3 regions of the Herbaspirillum sp. GW822-FHT03A08 genome follow, and region 1 is predicted to be linked to each of the others. Evidence: predicted binding sites of a transcription regulator. Region 1 holds the regulator's gene; each other region holds the start of a gene.
What was found. Region 1 encodes sigma-54, which starts transcription at its own class of promoters, with help from an activator protein. Its sites were predicted from a motif close to TGGCANGNAANCTGCTTT; they were not measured.

Region 1 (4,282 bases):
CCGGCAACGTCATCCTTACTCGCGGCACCTTGCTGATCAAGGCCGGCAAGGTCGTATTGACCACCGACCCGGCCGGCTACGAGTTCGCCATTCTGTACGCGGCGCCCGGCCAGCTCGCCAGCTTCCGCCAGAAACGTGACGGCGGTCCGAACCTGTGGATCGAAGGACAGGCAGAGCGCATCGAATACAGCGAGAAAACCGAAATCTCGAAATTGTTTACACGCGCGCATATGCAGCGCATGGACGGCCCGCGCGTGACGGATGAAGTCAACGGCGAGTTCATCTCCTACGACAGCCGCGCCGAGTTCTATTCGGTCAACAACACCAATACCGGCGAGAGCAAGCCGGGTGGCGGCCGCATCACGGCGATCATCCAGCCGCGCGTCGATCCTCCGAAGGGACAATAAGATGGCGACAAGTTCTCTGGTCGTCCGCGGACTGCAAAAAAGCTATGGTGCGCGCCAGGTCGTGCGCGATGTATCGCTTGAGGTGGAAAGCGGCGAAGTGGTCGGCTTGCTCGGTCCCAACGGCGCCGGCAAGACAACGTCGTTCTACATGATCGTCGGCCTGGTGCCGTCAGACGGCGGTGAAATCGATCTGGACGGCGCCGATATCTCGCGCCTGCCGATTCACCAGCGCGCCTCGATGGGCCTGTCTTATCTGCCGCAAGAAGCATCCGTGTTCCGCAAGCTGACCGTGGAAGACAATATCCGCGCCGTGCTGGAACTGCGCCGGGAAAACGGCAAGCCGCTGAGCCGCGATGAAATCGAAGGCCGTCTCAACAACCTGCTGCACGAATTGCAAATCGAGAAGCTGCGTGAAAGCCAGGCCTTGTCGTTGTCCGGTGGTGAACGCCGCCGCGTTGAAATCGCGCGCGCACTGGCGACCGACCCGCGCTTTGTGCTGCTGGATGAACCGTTCGCCGGTATCGATCCGATTGCAGTGATCGAAATTCAGCGTATCGTGCGCTTTCTCAAGGAACGCGGCATCGGCGTGCTGATCACCGACCACAACGTGCGCGAAACGCTCGGCATCTGCGACCGCGCCTACATCATCAATCAGGGCACCGTGCTGGCCAGCGGCAGCCCTGACGACATCATCGCCAATGAATCCGTACGCCGCGTGTATCTCGGCGAACACTTCCGCATGTAAGGCCACAGGCCGATTCAATGAAACAATCTCTCCAGTTACGCACATCCCAGCATCTGGCATTGACGCCGCAGTTGCAGCAGTCGATCCGTCTGCTGCAATTGTCGACGCTGGAACTGCATCAGGAACTGGAACAAATCCTTTCCGACAATCCGCTGCTGGAACGTCTCGACGACGCGCTCGACAACTCCGTGCGCCTGCTGGCCGACGGCGCCATCAGCTCGACGCCTGCCGAACAGGCCAATCCGGCCGAAAACGTCGTCAGCAGCGCGCCGACCGAAGCGGAGTCGGCCGAACACGCCGACAGTCTCGGCGGCGATGACAACAATGTCAGCGGCGATGCCGAGTGGAGTTTCGACGACGTCGCCCGCACCGGTAAAACGCCCGACGATGAAGACGCGCGCCCGCAACTGGAAGCGCATACCGTCACGCTGCGCGAGCATCTGCTGGAACAGGCGCGCCTGACCGTGCGCATGCTGCGCGACCGCGCGCTGGTCGAACTGATCATCGACGCACTCGACGATCACGGCTACCTGGAAGAGCCGCTGGAAGACATCCTCGCGCGCCTGCCGGAAGAACTTGAGATCGAGCTGGAAGAACTCTCCATTGCGCTCAAGCTGCTGCAAAGTTTCGACCCGGCCGGCGTCGGCGCCCGCAGCGCATCGGAATGCCTGGCGCTGCAGATCAAACGTCTGCCGAAAGTTGCCTTTGTCACACGCCGTCTGGCGCTGACGATAGTCGAGGAGTGTTTACCTTTATTTGCTCAAAGAGATTTCAACAAAATCAAGAAAGCACTCGGCTGCGACGACGAAGACTTGCGAGAAGCACAAGCCGTTATCCGTCAGTGCAATCCGCATCCCGGATCCGCTTTCGCGTCGGAAACTTCCGACTATGTTGTGCCCGATGTGATTGTCAAAGCGACCAAAGACGGCTGGCAGGTTTTGCTCAACCACGACGTCATGCCGCGCCTGCGCGTGAATGCGATGTACGCCAATGCCATGAAGCAAACCAAGGGCGACGGATCGCTCGGTTCGCAGTTGCAGGAAGCCAAGTGGCTCATCAAAAACATGCGGCAACGCTTCGACACAATTTTGCGTGTCGCACAGGCAATTGTTGAACGGCAACGCAACTTTTTTTCTCATGGGGCAGTTGCCATGCGCCCCCTTGTGTTGCGCGAAATAGCTGATACACTAGGTCTACACGAGAGCACTATTTCTCGTGTAACGACTCAGAAGTACATGCTGACACCGCATGGCATGTTTGAGTTGAAATACTTCTTCGGCAGCCACGTCGCAACGGAAACAGGAGGAGAAGCATCCTCCACCGCGATACGGGCTCTCATCAAACAACTGATAGGAGCAGAAGACCCTAAGAACCCACTCTCTGATAGCAAGATTGCAGATATGTTGGCGGAACAGGGCATGGTGGTGGCGCGGCGTACCGTCGCGAAATACCGCGAAGTGCTCAAGATCCCGCCGGTGAATCTCCGCAAATCTCTGTAAGTTTTTCTGTAGTAGCACCTGTTGCTGTGTTCTGGCGTAATGCTCCACAAACAACCGGACAATGCGTAAGAACCTCCAGCAATCTCATGATAGGAGTGCTGTATGAATCTGACCATTAGTGGCCATCACCTCGATTTGACCCCCGCAATCCGCGAATACGTGCAAAGCAAACTGACGCGTATCAAGCGCCATTTTGATCACGTCATCGACATCAGTGTGATCCTCAGCGTCGACAAGCTGACAGAAAAAGAAAAACGCCAGAAAGCAGAAATCAACGTTCACATTAAGGGTAAGGACTTGCATGCCGAAAGCATTGCACATGACCTGTATGCCGCCATCGACATGCTGATCGACAAACTGGACCGCCAGGTCATCAAGCATAAGGACCGTGTACAGAACCATCACTCGATGGCAAAACGCCTGCCGGAAGAACCAGTGCCAGCAGCAGCCTCGTGATATCCAGCTAGCCGGCGGATTGGACCGGCAACAGAAAAAGGGCGCGTCAGCGCCCTTTCTTGTTTTTATATCATTTACATCTTTCTTCCGTTCCCGCCCCTTCAGCCCCTTCACCCTTGTCTTGCCGACAAGACAAGGACAAATAATTTATATATTTTCTTCTTGTTGTCGAAGTTGCCGGAAAGACAGTTTCCCATTCTGCAACACCATTCCTCCAGAATCAGCAGACCTCAACGCGAAGGCTCGCTTTTTCATATAATGTCGGCATTGAGAACTTTTTGAAGGTGTAGTCATGAGCGAAGTGCAATCCTGGATCAAAGAAACCGTCACCCAAAACCCTGTCGTGCTGTTCATGAAGGGTACTGCGCAATTCCCGCAATGCGGCTTTTCCGGCAAAGCGATCCAACTGCTCAAGGCCAGCGGCGCTGAAAACATCGTCACCGTCAATGTGCTGGAGAGCCCGGACGTGCGCCAGGGCATCAAGGAATATTCGAACTGGCCGACCATCCCGCAACTGTATGTCAACGGCGAGTTCGTCGGCGGTTCCGACATCATGAATGAAATGTACGAAGCCGGCGAACTGCAAACCCTGTTCAAGGGCTAAGCGTCTGTCCTCCGCGACGACTGCCGCACCCAAGGCATCGGAACCACAACGCCTGATCGTCGCCATCACCGGCGCGACCGGCGTTGCCTACGGCGTGCGGCTGCTGCGCGTACTGCGCGATTCCGACATCGAAACCCATTTGCTGGTTTCCGAAGCCGGCGCGCTCAATCTGCATCAGGAGCTCGACATGAGCCGCAAGGACGTCGAAGCGCTGGCCGATGTGGTCCATCCGGTGCGCGACGTCGGCGCATCGATCGCCAGCGGCTCGTTCACCTCGACCGGCATGATCGTTGCGCCCTGTTCGATGAAAACGCTGGCCGCCATTGCCAACGGCTTGTCTGACAATCTCATCTCGCGCGCCGCCGATGTCGTCCTGAAAGAGCGTCGCCGCCTGGTGCTGATGGTGCGCGAAACGCCCTTCAATCTCGCCCATCTGCGCAACATGACCAGCGTCACCGAAATGGGCGGCATCATCTTCCCGCCCTTGCCTGGCTTCTATCACCGCCCGCAGTCGATTGATGAAATGATCGATCATACGCTGGGCCGCGTGCTTGACCTGTTTGCCATTCCG
Region 2 (4,282 bases), on a different contig from region 1:
TCAGCTTGCGTTGCGAGATTACTTGTCGTGTCCGGTTGTGCTGTCTTTTTCATGCTGGCTCCGTGAGTTGGGGGCGGAAATAAGTGTGAGAACTGGGTCAGATCTTTGCGGCGAGGTAGGCGATCCAGCCGCCGTAGCCGGTGATGTCGCGTGCGTTGTCGAGTGCTGCCGGCTCGCAGATGAAGCCTTTCACGTTGCTGCCGTCGGCCAGCTCCATGGTGCCGATGCCGAGCGGCGCCGGAATCGCGGCGACGAAGCTGCCGAAATTGCGCAGCGGCATTTCCCAGACTTCGCTGACGATGGCGGCACCGTCGTCGCCATTGGTACGCACCAATCCCGGCTTGGCCGGTGTCGTGTTGGCGAGTGCGTAGAGGCGATAGTGTTTGCTGGTGGTGGTGCTGGCATGCAGGCGAGCACCGGCTTCCAGCAATTGCCAGTTCAGCGGCTGGCCGCTCAGATGCGCACCGACTACGCCGACTTTGACTGTAGGTTCGTTAAAGGGCAGTGGCGCGGCGGCGACGGCATCGGCTTGGGCTGCGCCGCCCAGCAATTGCTGGAACTGCGCACCCGCTTCCGCCAGCAGATGATCGGACCCGGCCGGACCGATCAGCGTGATCCCTGCAGGCAGGCCATCCTTGCGCCACACCGCAGGAATCGCCAGCGCGGCCATGTCCATCAGGTTGACGAAGTTGGTGTAGTAGCCGAGCTGCGAATTGCGCACGATGGGATCGGCCTCCACTGCGGCGATGGTCGGCATGGTGGTGGTGGTCGGCACCAGCAGCAGGTCGGTGTTTTGCAGCAGGGTCTCGGCTTCGCGGCGCAGTTCGGCCAGGCGGTATTGGCCGTTGAAGGCATCGACCGCATCGAACTTGTCGGACTGCTCGGTGATCTCTCTTACCACCGGATGAATCGCTTCTTTATGGGCGTCAAAGAAATCGCCCAGCGCAGCGCGGCGTTCCGCCACCCAAGGACCTTGATACAGCAATTGCGCGGCGTCGGTGAAGGCGTCGAAAGGAATGCGCGTGATGCTGACGCCGGGCATGGCGGTGATTTTTTCCAGTGCCTGTTCGTAGGCCAGCCTGGCGTTGTCGTCGCCATAGAATTCCGGTTTTTGCGGCACGGCGATGCGGTAGCCGCGGCGCTTCACGCCGAGCATCGCCGGGCTGCGCGAATAGGCGTCGCCGGCGTCGAATCCTGCCGCGCTTTGCAATACGCGCCAGGCGTCGGCGACGTCATGCGCGAAGATGGAAATGCAGTCGAGCGTGCGGCAAGCCGGGAACATGCCGCTGGAACTGAGCAGGCCGCGTGTCGGTTTTAACCCCACCAGATTGTTGAAGGCCGCCGGCACGCGGCCGGAGCCGGCGGTGTCGGTGCCGAGCGAAAATAGCACTTGTCCCAGCGCGACCGCAACGGCTGAACCGGAGCTGGAGCCGCCCGAGACATATTCCGGCCGCAGCGAGTTGCGCACGGCGCCATACGGCGAGCGCACACCGACCAGGCCGGTGGCGAACTGGTCCAGATTGGTCTTGCCGACCAGCAGCGCACCAGCCTGTTGCAGGCGCGCGACCACGGTGGCGCTGACTTGCGGGACATGGCTGAATTCGGGGCAGGCGGCGGTGGTCGTCATTTCGGCGACGTCGATGTTGTCTTTCACCGCGAACGGGATGCCGAACAGCGGCAGCGATTCGAACACGGCCTCGCCCTTGATTTGCAACATCAGATCAAGCGCTGCCGCCTGCTGTTTGAGTGTTTTTGCCGGCACGCGGCTGATCCAGACTTCGCTGCGATCAGAGTGCTCGATTTGTGTGAGGAGGTCACCAATCAATTTGCCGGGAGTGAGGCTGCCGGCGCGATACGAAGCCAGTACATCGGCGATCGTCCGTTGTGGAGATTGGGTGGAATTTTGGCGGAGAGTATTTGCTGACATGTTTATATTCATTCTTGAATACAAGATGAAAAACATTAAGCAGGTACTGTGCCAGCGAGATTTTCAGGGTTTGAAAATGATGGGTCGGGAAAGTGGAAAGAGCCGGAATCGCACTGTAGTAGCCGGTTAAACGGTTGCGCGCGGTTTGGATGGGCGCCGCAAAAGGGCGGAGCCGGGATCGGGGATGGAGTCTCGGGGTGATCCGAACTGGCGCAGTTTGTGATGCCAAACTGGTGCCTGCACCAGTTTTCGGTGCAGGCGAGGGTTTTATATGGTCATGGATACTTACCTATTGGTAAGTTGGGGGTGAATTAAGCAGATTTGCCGCCGAGAAAGCCGCCCAGCAGATTGCCGATTTCAGATCCGAGGTCACCGCCGACGGATTCAGGTACCTGACCGTTGGGTGTCAGATGATCGACCAGCCCGGGAAGAATCTGCGCCAGATGACCGGCGATGTCGCCTTGCGGAATGCCGGTGGCTTGCGCCAGGCCGCTTAACTGATCGTCGCCCAGCGCCTGCGACACCTGGTCGCCGGAGACGGGTTGGTTCTGGCCGGTGCCGATCCAGGAGTCCACGATCTGCCCAAGACCGGCGTTTTGCAGCGTACCGAGCAGACCGCCCAGTCCACCCAGTCCGCCTAAACCACCCGGTGCGCTGCCGCCGGACTGATTGTTGGCGAGCATGCTCAATACGGCTTGAATCAATGCCGCCTTGGGATCGGCGGGTGCGCCGGAGGCATCGCCTGCATTGTTATTGAGTGCGCCAAGTACGCTGTCGAGTAAGCCCATGAAATTCTCCAGAATCAAAAGTGAGGAAGGCTTGCCGCCCACGATGCGGATCGCCGCAACGGTGACGCAAGCAAATTGGCAAGCTGGTACAACGGTCTGTCGCTCTCCGGCGTTGTCGAAGGATGTCGAGATACCCCGGCTTTCGGTTCTTCTGCGCTTCCTTCGTTCCTCTCCCTTTTTATCCTTATTTGGAACCTTTAATTACATCTCGCCCCAGATCGCGTTGATTGCCGCCAGGGCGCTCAGGCCGGCGGTTTCGGTGCGCAGCACGCGCGGGCCCATGGACAGCATCAGCGCACCGTGGTCGCAGGCCAGGTTTTCTTCGGCATCGGTAAAGCCGCCTTCCGGACCGACAATCAGGCTCAGCGCCTGCGCCGGATGGTGACGCGCCCAGTCCGACAGCGATTGTTCGCCGCGCGGCGACAGCAGGATGCGTTTGTGCAGGTCGCTCTGGCCGATCCAGCTGTTGAAGTCGGTCAGCGGCGACAGTTGCGCCAGCCGATTGCGGCCGCTTTGCTCGGCGGCGGCGTGGATGATGCCTTGCCAGTGGCTTTGCTTCTTTTCGGCGCGTTCGGTATTGAGGCGCACCACGCAGCGCTGTGCGGCCAGCGGCTGGATGGCTGTGACGCCGAGTTCGACGGCTTTTTCGATGATCCAGTCCATTTTGGACCCTTCCGGCAGGGCTTGCGCCAGCGTGACGGCATAGGACAGTTCCGCTTCGCGCGGGGAAAAGGTCTTGACCTCGGCGTAGACGCGCTTTTTTTCCATTTGGGTAATGACGGCGGTGTATTCGCCGCCTTCCCCGTTGAACAGCGTAATGGGATTGCCGGCCTGCATCCGGATTACCTGGACGTGATGCGCAACCTGGTCGGGCAGGGCGAGCGTCGTACCGATGGCGAGCGGGTCGGGGCAATAAAAGCGGGGCATGATCAACGGGTCCTGATGAGTGAGAGCGGTCAAATGAACAATTATGGGCGCCGGTCCGGCAGATAAAACGCAAGGGAAATTTGCGGAGTGCCTTCGGGTATGCTTTTTCGGCCCTGGCGGCGACGCTTGATTTTAATTCTTCGGGCTACTGTCTGGTAAAATAGTTGGCTCAGTCTGGCTTGGTCCGGGAGTTCATCCGGGTCGACCGGCAAGGCATTCGAAATGCGCGTTAATGACGGCAAACCGCAGCTATCTCGCGGAAACCGCCAGAACGGCAATGATTCGACCGCAATCCGCAACTCTTTGACATCGACATGACTTCCACACTCCCTACCGACAAGATGGCCAACGCGATCCGCGCGCTGGCAATGGACGCAGTACAAAAAGCAAACTCAGGACACCCAGGCGCGCCGATGGGGATGGCGGAAATCGCAGTCGCATTGTGGGCCAAGCACTATCGCCACAATCCGGCCAATCCGCAATGGGCCAACCGTGATCGTTTCGTGTTGTCGAACGGACATGGTTCGATGCTGCAATACGCCTTGCTGCACCTGACCGGCTACGACCTGCCGATGGAAGAGATCAAGAACTTCCGCCAACTGCATTCCAAGACTGCCGGTCATCCGGAAGTCCACATCAC
Region 3 (4,282 bases), on a different contig from region 1:
CACGATCAGGTTGTAGTTGCCCATCGCCAGCAGAGCCGGCTTGCTGATCCATAAGACTGCACCGATCACCGCCACCACCGCTATCGCAGAAGCCACCTGTTTGATGCTGGACCGGCTGGCCATGCGCGCAATCGCCGCCAGGAACATCAGGATCGCGCCGACCGGCAAGGCTGCCGCACGCAAGCCGTCAGGAATTTCCAATGCAGGCGTGGTGATCGCCATCTGCTCCGACGCATGATCGACAGCCGGATGGATGATCATCAGCACGAAGATGCAGACGATCAATGCCGCCACGGTCTCCAGCCAGATACGCCATTTATCCGAGAGCCGGTTGACGATGGCGGTCAGGCGCATGTGTTCGCCACGGTCCAGCGCCAGCACCGCACCCAGCATCGACAGCCAGATGAACAGCGTCGAGGCCAGCTCATCGGACCAGATCAGCGGATCGTGCAGCGCGTAGCGGTAGATCACGCCGGCCAGCAGCACCGCGGTTTCCACCACCACCAGTGCTGCGGCAACGGCGGCGACAACGTGCATTACGCCGCGGTTGACGCCCGCCAGCAGACGCGCCAGCGGGTTGGTCGGCGCCGATGCAGAAGGCATTCTCACTTCGGTCATCGCCGCTTCCATTTACGCCAACTTTCCGGTGTATTTCTCCAACAGCGCCCAAGGTTCGTCGCCGAACTTCTTGTGCCACTCGGCGTAGAAACCGGCGCTGCGCAGCTTGGCGCGGAAGGCTTCATTGTCGGTGTCGTTGAAGGCCAGGCCCTTGCCCTTCATTTCAGTCGCCAGCGAATCGTTCAGCGCCTTGACGTCGGCGCGTTGCTTCATGCCGGCTTCATTGACGTTGCGGGTAACGATTTCCTGCAAGTCCTTCGGCAAGCGCTCGAAGGACTTCTTGTTGGCGAGGAACCAGAAGCCGTCCCACATGTGATTGGTCATCGAGCAGTATTTCTGCACTTCGTACAGCTTGGCGGTCGAGATGATCGCCATCGGATTCTCCTGGCCTTCGACGATCTTGGTCTGCAGCGCAGAATATACTTCGGCGAAGTTGATGCTGGCCGGAGCCGAATCGAAAGCACGGAACATCGAAGTCCACAGCGGGCTTGGCGGCACGCGCAGCTTCATGCCCTTGAGGTCTTCCGGCTTGTTGATCGGACGCGTGCTGTTGGTGATCTGGCGATAGCCGTTGTCCCAGATTTTTTCAAATGCGAAGACGGTCGACTTGGCGTCGATCTGCTTGCGCACGTGTGCGCCGAGCTCGCCGTCCAGGGCGGCCCAGACCTGGTTGTAATCCTTGAAGGCGAAACCGACGCCGCTGATCTGGGCGGCCGGCACCAGCGTGCCGAGGATCAGTGGCGACAGTGTGAAGAAGTCGACCGCGCCTGAGCGTACCTGGCCCAGCGTGTCGGTATCGTTGCCGAGCTGGTTGTTCGGATACACTTGGAAGTCGATGCGGCCCTTGGATTCGGTCGCGATCTTGGCGGCCATCTCTTTGGCGCGCACGTTCATCGGGTGAGTTGCCGGCAGGTTGTTGGCGTACTTCAGCGTGAACTCAGCGGCGGCGAATGCCCGGGTCGACATCATGCCGGTGGCAGCAGCCGCCGAGGCAACGGAAACAGTCTTCAAAAAACGACGGCGAGTGATGCTAGCAGTTGGGTTACCCATCTGTTTGTCTCCTGATTTTAGTTTTGGTTAATTTATGTTGCCGATACTAGTAACGACTAATTCAGCACTGCTTATGCGTCCTAGAGCAATTTGGATGCCAAGTCGTCGACGTGTGCCCACAGACTTGCGCGCCCCTCCCTGAAGTCGGCATTGCAAGTACATTCTCTGCGATAAACGCCTGCTTCGACAAGGGATGTAAGCGGTATATCGGGTGTTTATTTTCCTGCGACACCTGTCGCATGCCTTATACAGTTGCCATACAGTTGTCATCGTTTCAGGCGCCAAATTCATCCCGCAGCGCAGCAAATCCAAAGCCGCTCGCGACGTGCTATGTTTACCGCCATCACGGCCTGCAAACCGCGTCATCTCAGGCCAGTCACACCCGGCCGACACCATAAAAATCAACGCAAGCGAGACAGCGGCGGGCTAAAAAAATCGTGGCATCGTTTTTGCATATTGCTGTTCCAACACACTCTTTTCAGGAATTCACATGACTGCGCACATGACCGCATCCTCACCCTGCATCACCGGCTGGAACCACTCCCAATTCGGCAAACTCGACGGCATCGATCCGGAGGCGCTGATAGGCCAGGTCGCCAAGGCAGCCATCGAACACGCCGGCCTGACGCCGGAAGACATCGGCTCCATCCATATCGGCACCTTCAACGGCGGCTTTCTGTATCAGGATTTCCCCTCGTCGCTGGTGGTCAACACCCTGCCTGCGCTGCGCTTCAAGCCTGCCGTACGCGTCGAGAACGCCTGCGCCACCGGTTCGGCAGCCATCCACTCGGGCATGCAATCGATTTTGTCCGGCCAGGCCAAGCACGCGCTGGTGATCGGCTTTGAAAAAATGACCGAGCTCGCCACGCCGCAAGTCGGCGAAGTGCTGCTGAAATGCTGCTACGCCAAGGAAGAAGCCGGCATCCCCGGCGGCTTTGCCGGCGTGTTCGGCAAGATTGCGCAGGCCTACTTTGATCGCTACGGCGATCAGTCGGACGCGTTGGCCGCCATTGCCGCCAAGAATCACAAGAACGGCATGAGTAATCCTTACGCCCACATGCGCAAGGATTTCGGTTTCGATTTTTGCCGCAATGTGTCGGAAAAAAATCCCTTTGTCGCCGGCCCGCTGAAGCGCACCGACTGCTCGCTGATCTCCGACGGAGCTGCCGCGCTGGTGCTGAGCGCCGCCGACGTCGCCAAGACCATGCAACGCGCCGTGACCTTCCGCGCCGCCGTGCACGTCAACGATTTTCTACCGCTGTCGCGCCGCGACCCGACACGCTTTGAAGCCGGAACGCTGGCATGGCAGCAGGCATTGAAACAAGCCGATCTGAAACTGTTGGATCTGTCGCTGGTTGAAACGCACGACTGCTTCACCATTGCAGAGTTACTTGAGTATGAAGCCATGGGCCTGGCCGAACCCGGCCAGGGCGCACGGGCGATTCTCGACGGCGTCACTGCCAAGAACGGCCGCCTGCCGATCAATCCTTCCGGCGGCCTGAAGTCCAAGGGCCATCCGGTCGGCGCCACCGGCGTATCGATGCACGTAATGGCGGCGATGCAGGCCAGCCATGATGCGGGCGACATGCAGATCCCGAATGCGCGCTATGCGGGTGTATTCAACATGGGCGGCGCAGCGGTCGCGAATTACGTCAGCATTCTGGAACGCGTGCATTAATCTACCGGCGAAAATCTTTCTCCGTCATTCCAGCACACGCTGGAATCCAGTGTCGTGAAAGCGATCGATGACGGCACTGGGTCCCAGCATGCGCTGGGACGACAGCAGTAGGTGCAGCAAGCAATAGCGGCAGCAATATCAGTAGTACAGACCACATAAAAAAATACACACGAGCGAGACGATGTTAACCAAAGTAATGAACCTGGGGCGGCTTCTATCCGACGTCGCCCGCCGCTTTCCCGATGAACCCGGCCTGATCATCGGCGACGGTACGCCGGACGGCAAGGGCGACAAAATCGCCACCTGGAAACAAATCAACGACCGCGTCGACACCCTCGCCCACTCGCTGCAAAAACTGGGCGTGAGCAAGGGCGACAAGATGCTGGTTCACTCCCGCAACAACCTGCAGATTTTTGAAAGCGCCTGGGCGGCATTCAAGCTGGGCATGGTATGGGTCCCGACCAACGTGCGAATCACGCCGCCGGAAGCTGCGTATCTCGGCCAGTCCAGCGGCGCCAGCGTGATGCTGTACGATCGCGGTTTCGCCAACTACGTTGACGCGGTAAAGGAAGTTTCTCCCGCACTGAAACACGTCATCGCGCTGCAAGAGCCGCGCGCGGGAGAACTCGATTTCGAAACGCTCGCCACTGCGGCGGGCGCGCACCAGTCTTTCGACGAAGTAGAAGTCGATTACGAAGACCCGCTGTGGTTCTTCTACACCTCAGGCACCACCGGCCACCCGAAAGCAGGCATGCTGTCGCACGGCCAGATGGCCTTCGTCGTCACCAATCACCTCGCTGACTTGCTGCCCGGTCTGACGCATCAGTCGCGCTCGCTGGTCGTCGCGCCGCTGTCGCACGGCGCCGGCATCCACGCTGTCGTCAACACCGCGCGCGGCGCAGCCAGCATCCTGTTGTCGACCGAACGCCTGGTGCC

Region 2: atzF (allophanate hydrolase) is a predicted target of sigma-54. The motif match lies at 1,964-1,981, and genes of this name have one in related genera.
Region 3: AC1RN6_RS23610 (acetyl-CoA acetyltransferase) is a predicted target of sigma-54. The motif match lies at 2,107-2,124, and genes of this name have one in related genera.

The regions. Positions count from the first base shown of each region.
Region 1 is NZ_JBXANR010000002.1:752,833-757,114, reverse strand. Features, by position in the region: gene lptA (lipopolysaccharide transport periplasmic protein LptA) at 1-407, shown strand, start outside; gene lptB (LPS export ABC transporter ATP-binding protein) at 409-1,152, shown strand; gene AC1RN6_RS08560 (RNA polymerase factor sigma-54) at 1,170-2,651, shown strand; gene hpf (ribosome hibernation-promoting factor, HPF/YfiA family) at 2,754-3,107, shown strand; gene grxD (Grx4 family monothiol glutaredoxin) at 3,400-3,711, shown strand; gene AC1RN6_RS08545 (UbiX family flavin prenyltransferase) at 3,665-4,282, shown strand, end outside.
Region 2 is NZ_JBXANR010000001.1:640,110-644,391, reverse strand. Features, by position in the region: gene atzF (allophanate hydrolase) at 98-1,927, opposite strand; gene AC1RN6_RS03010 (YidB family protein) at 2,239-2,715, opposite strand; gene AC1RN6_RS03005 (16S rRNA (uracil(1498)-N(3))-methyltransferase) at 2,917-3,642, opposite strand; gene tkt (transketolase) at 3,957-4,282, shown strand, end outside.
Region 3 is NZ_JBXANR010000009.1:77,593-81,874, reverse strand. Features, by position in the region: gene AC1RN6_RS23620 (TRAP transporter large permease) at 1-618, opposite strand, end outside; gene AC1RN6_RS23615 (TRAP transporter substrate-binding protein) at 631-1,668, opposite strand; gene AC1RN6_RS23610 (acetyl-CoA acetyltransferase) at 2,159-3,346, shown strand; gene AC1RN6_RS23605 (acyl-CoA synthetase) at 3,510-4,282, shown strand, end outside.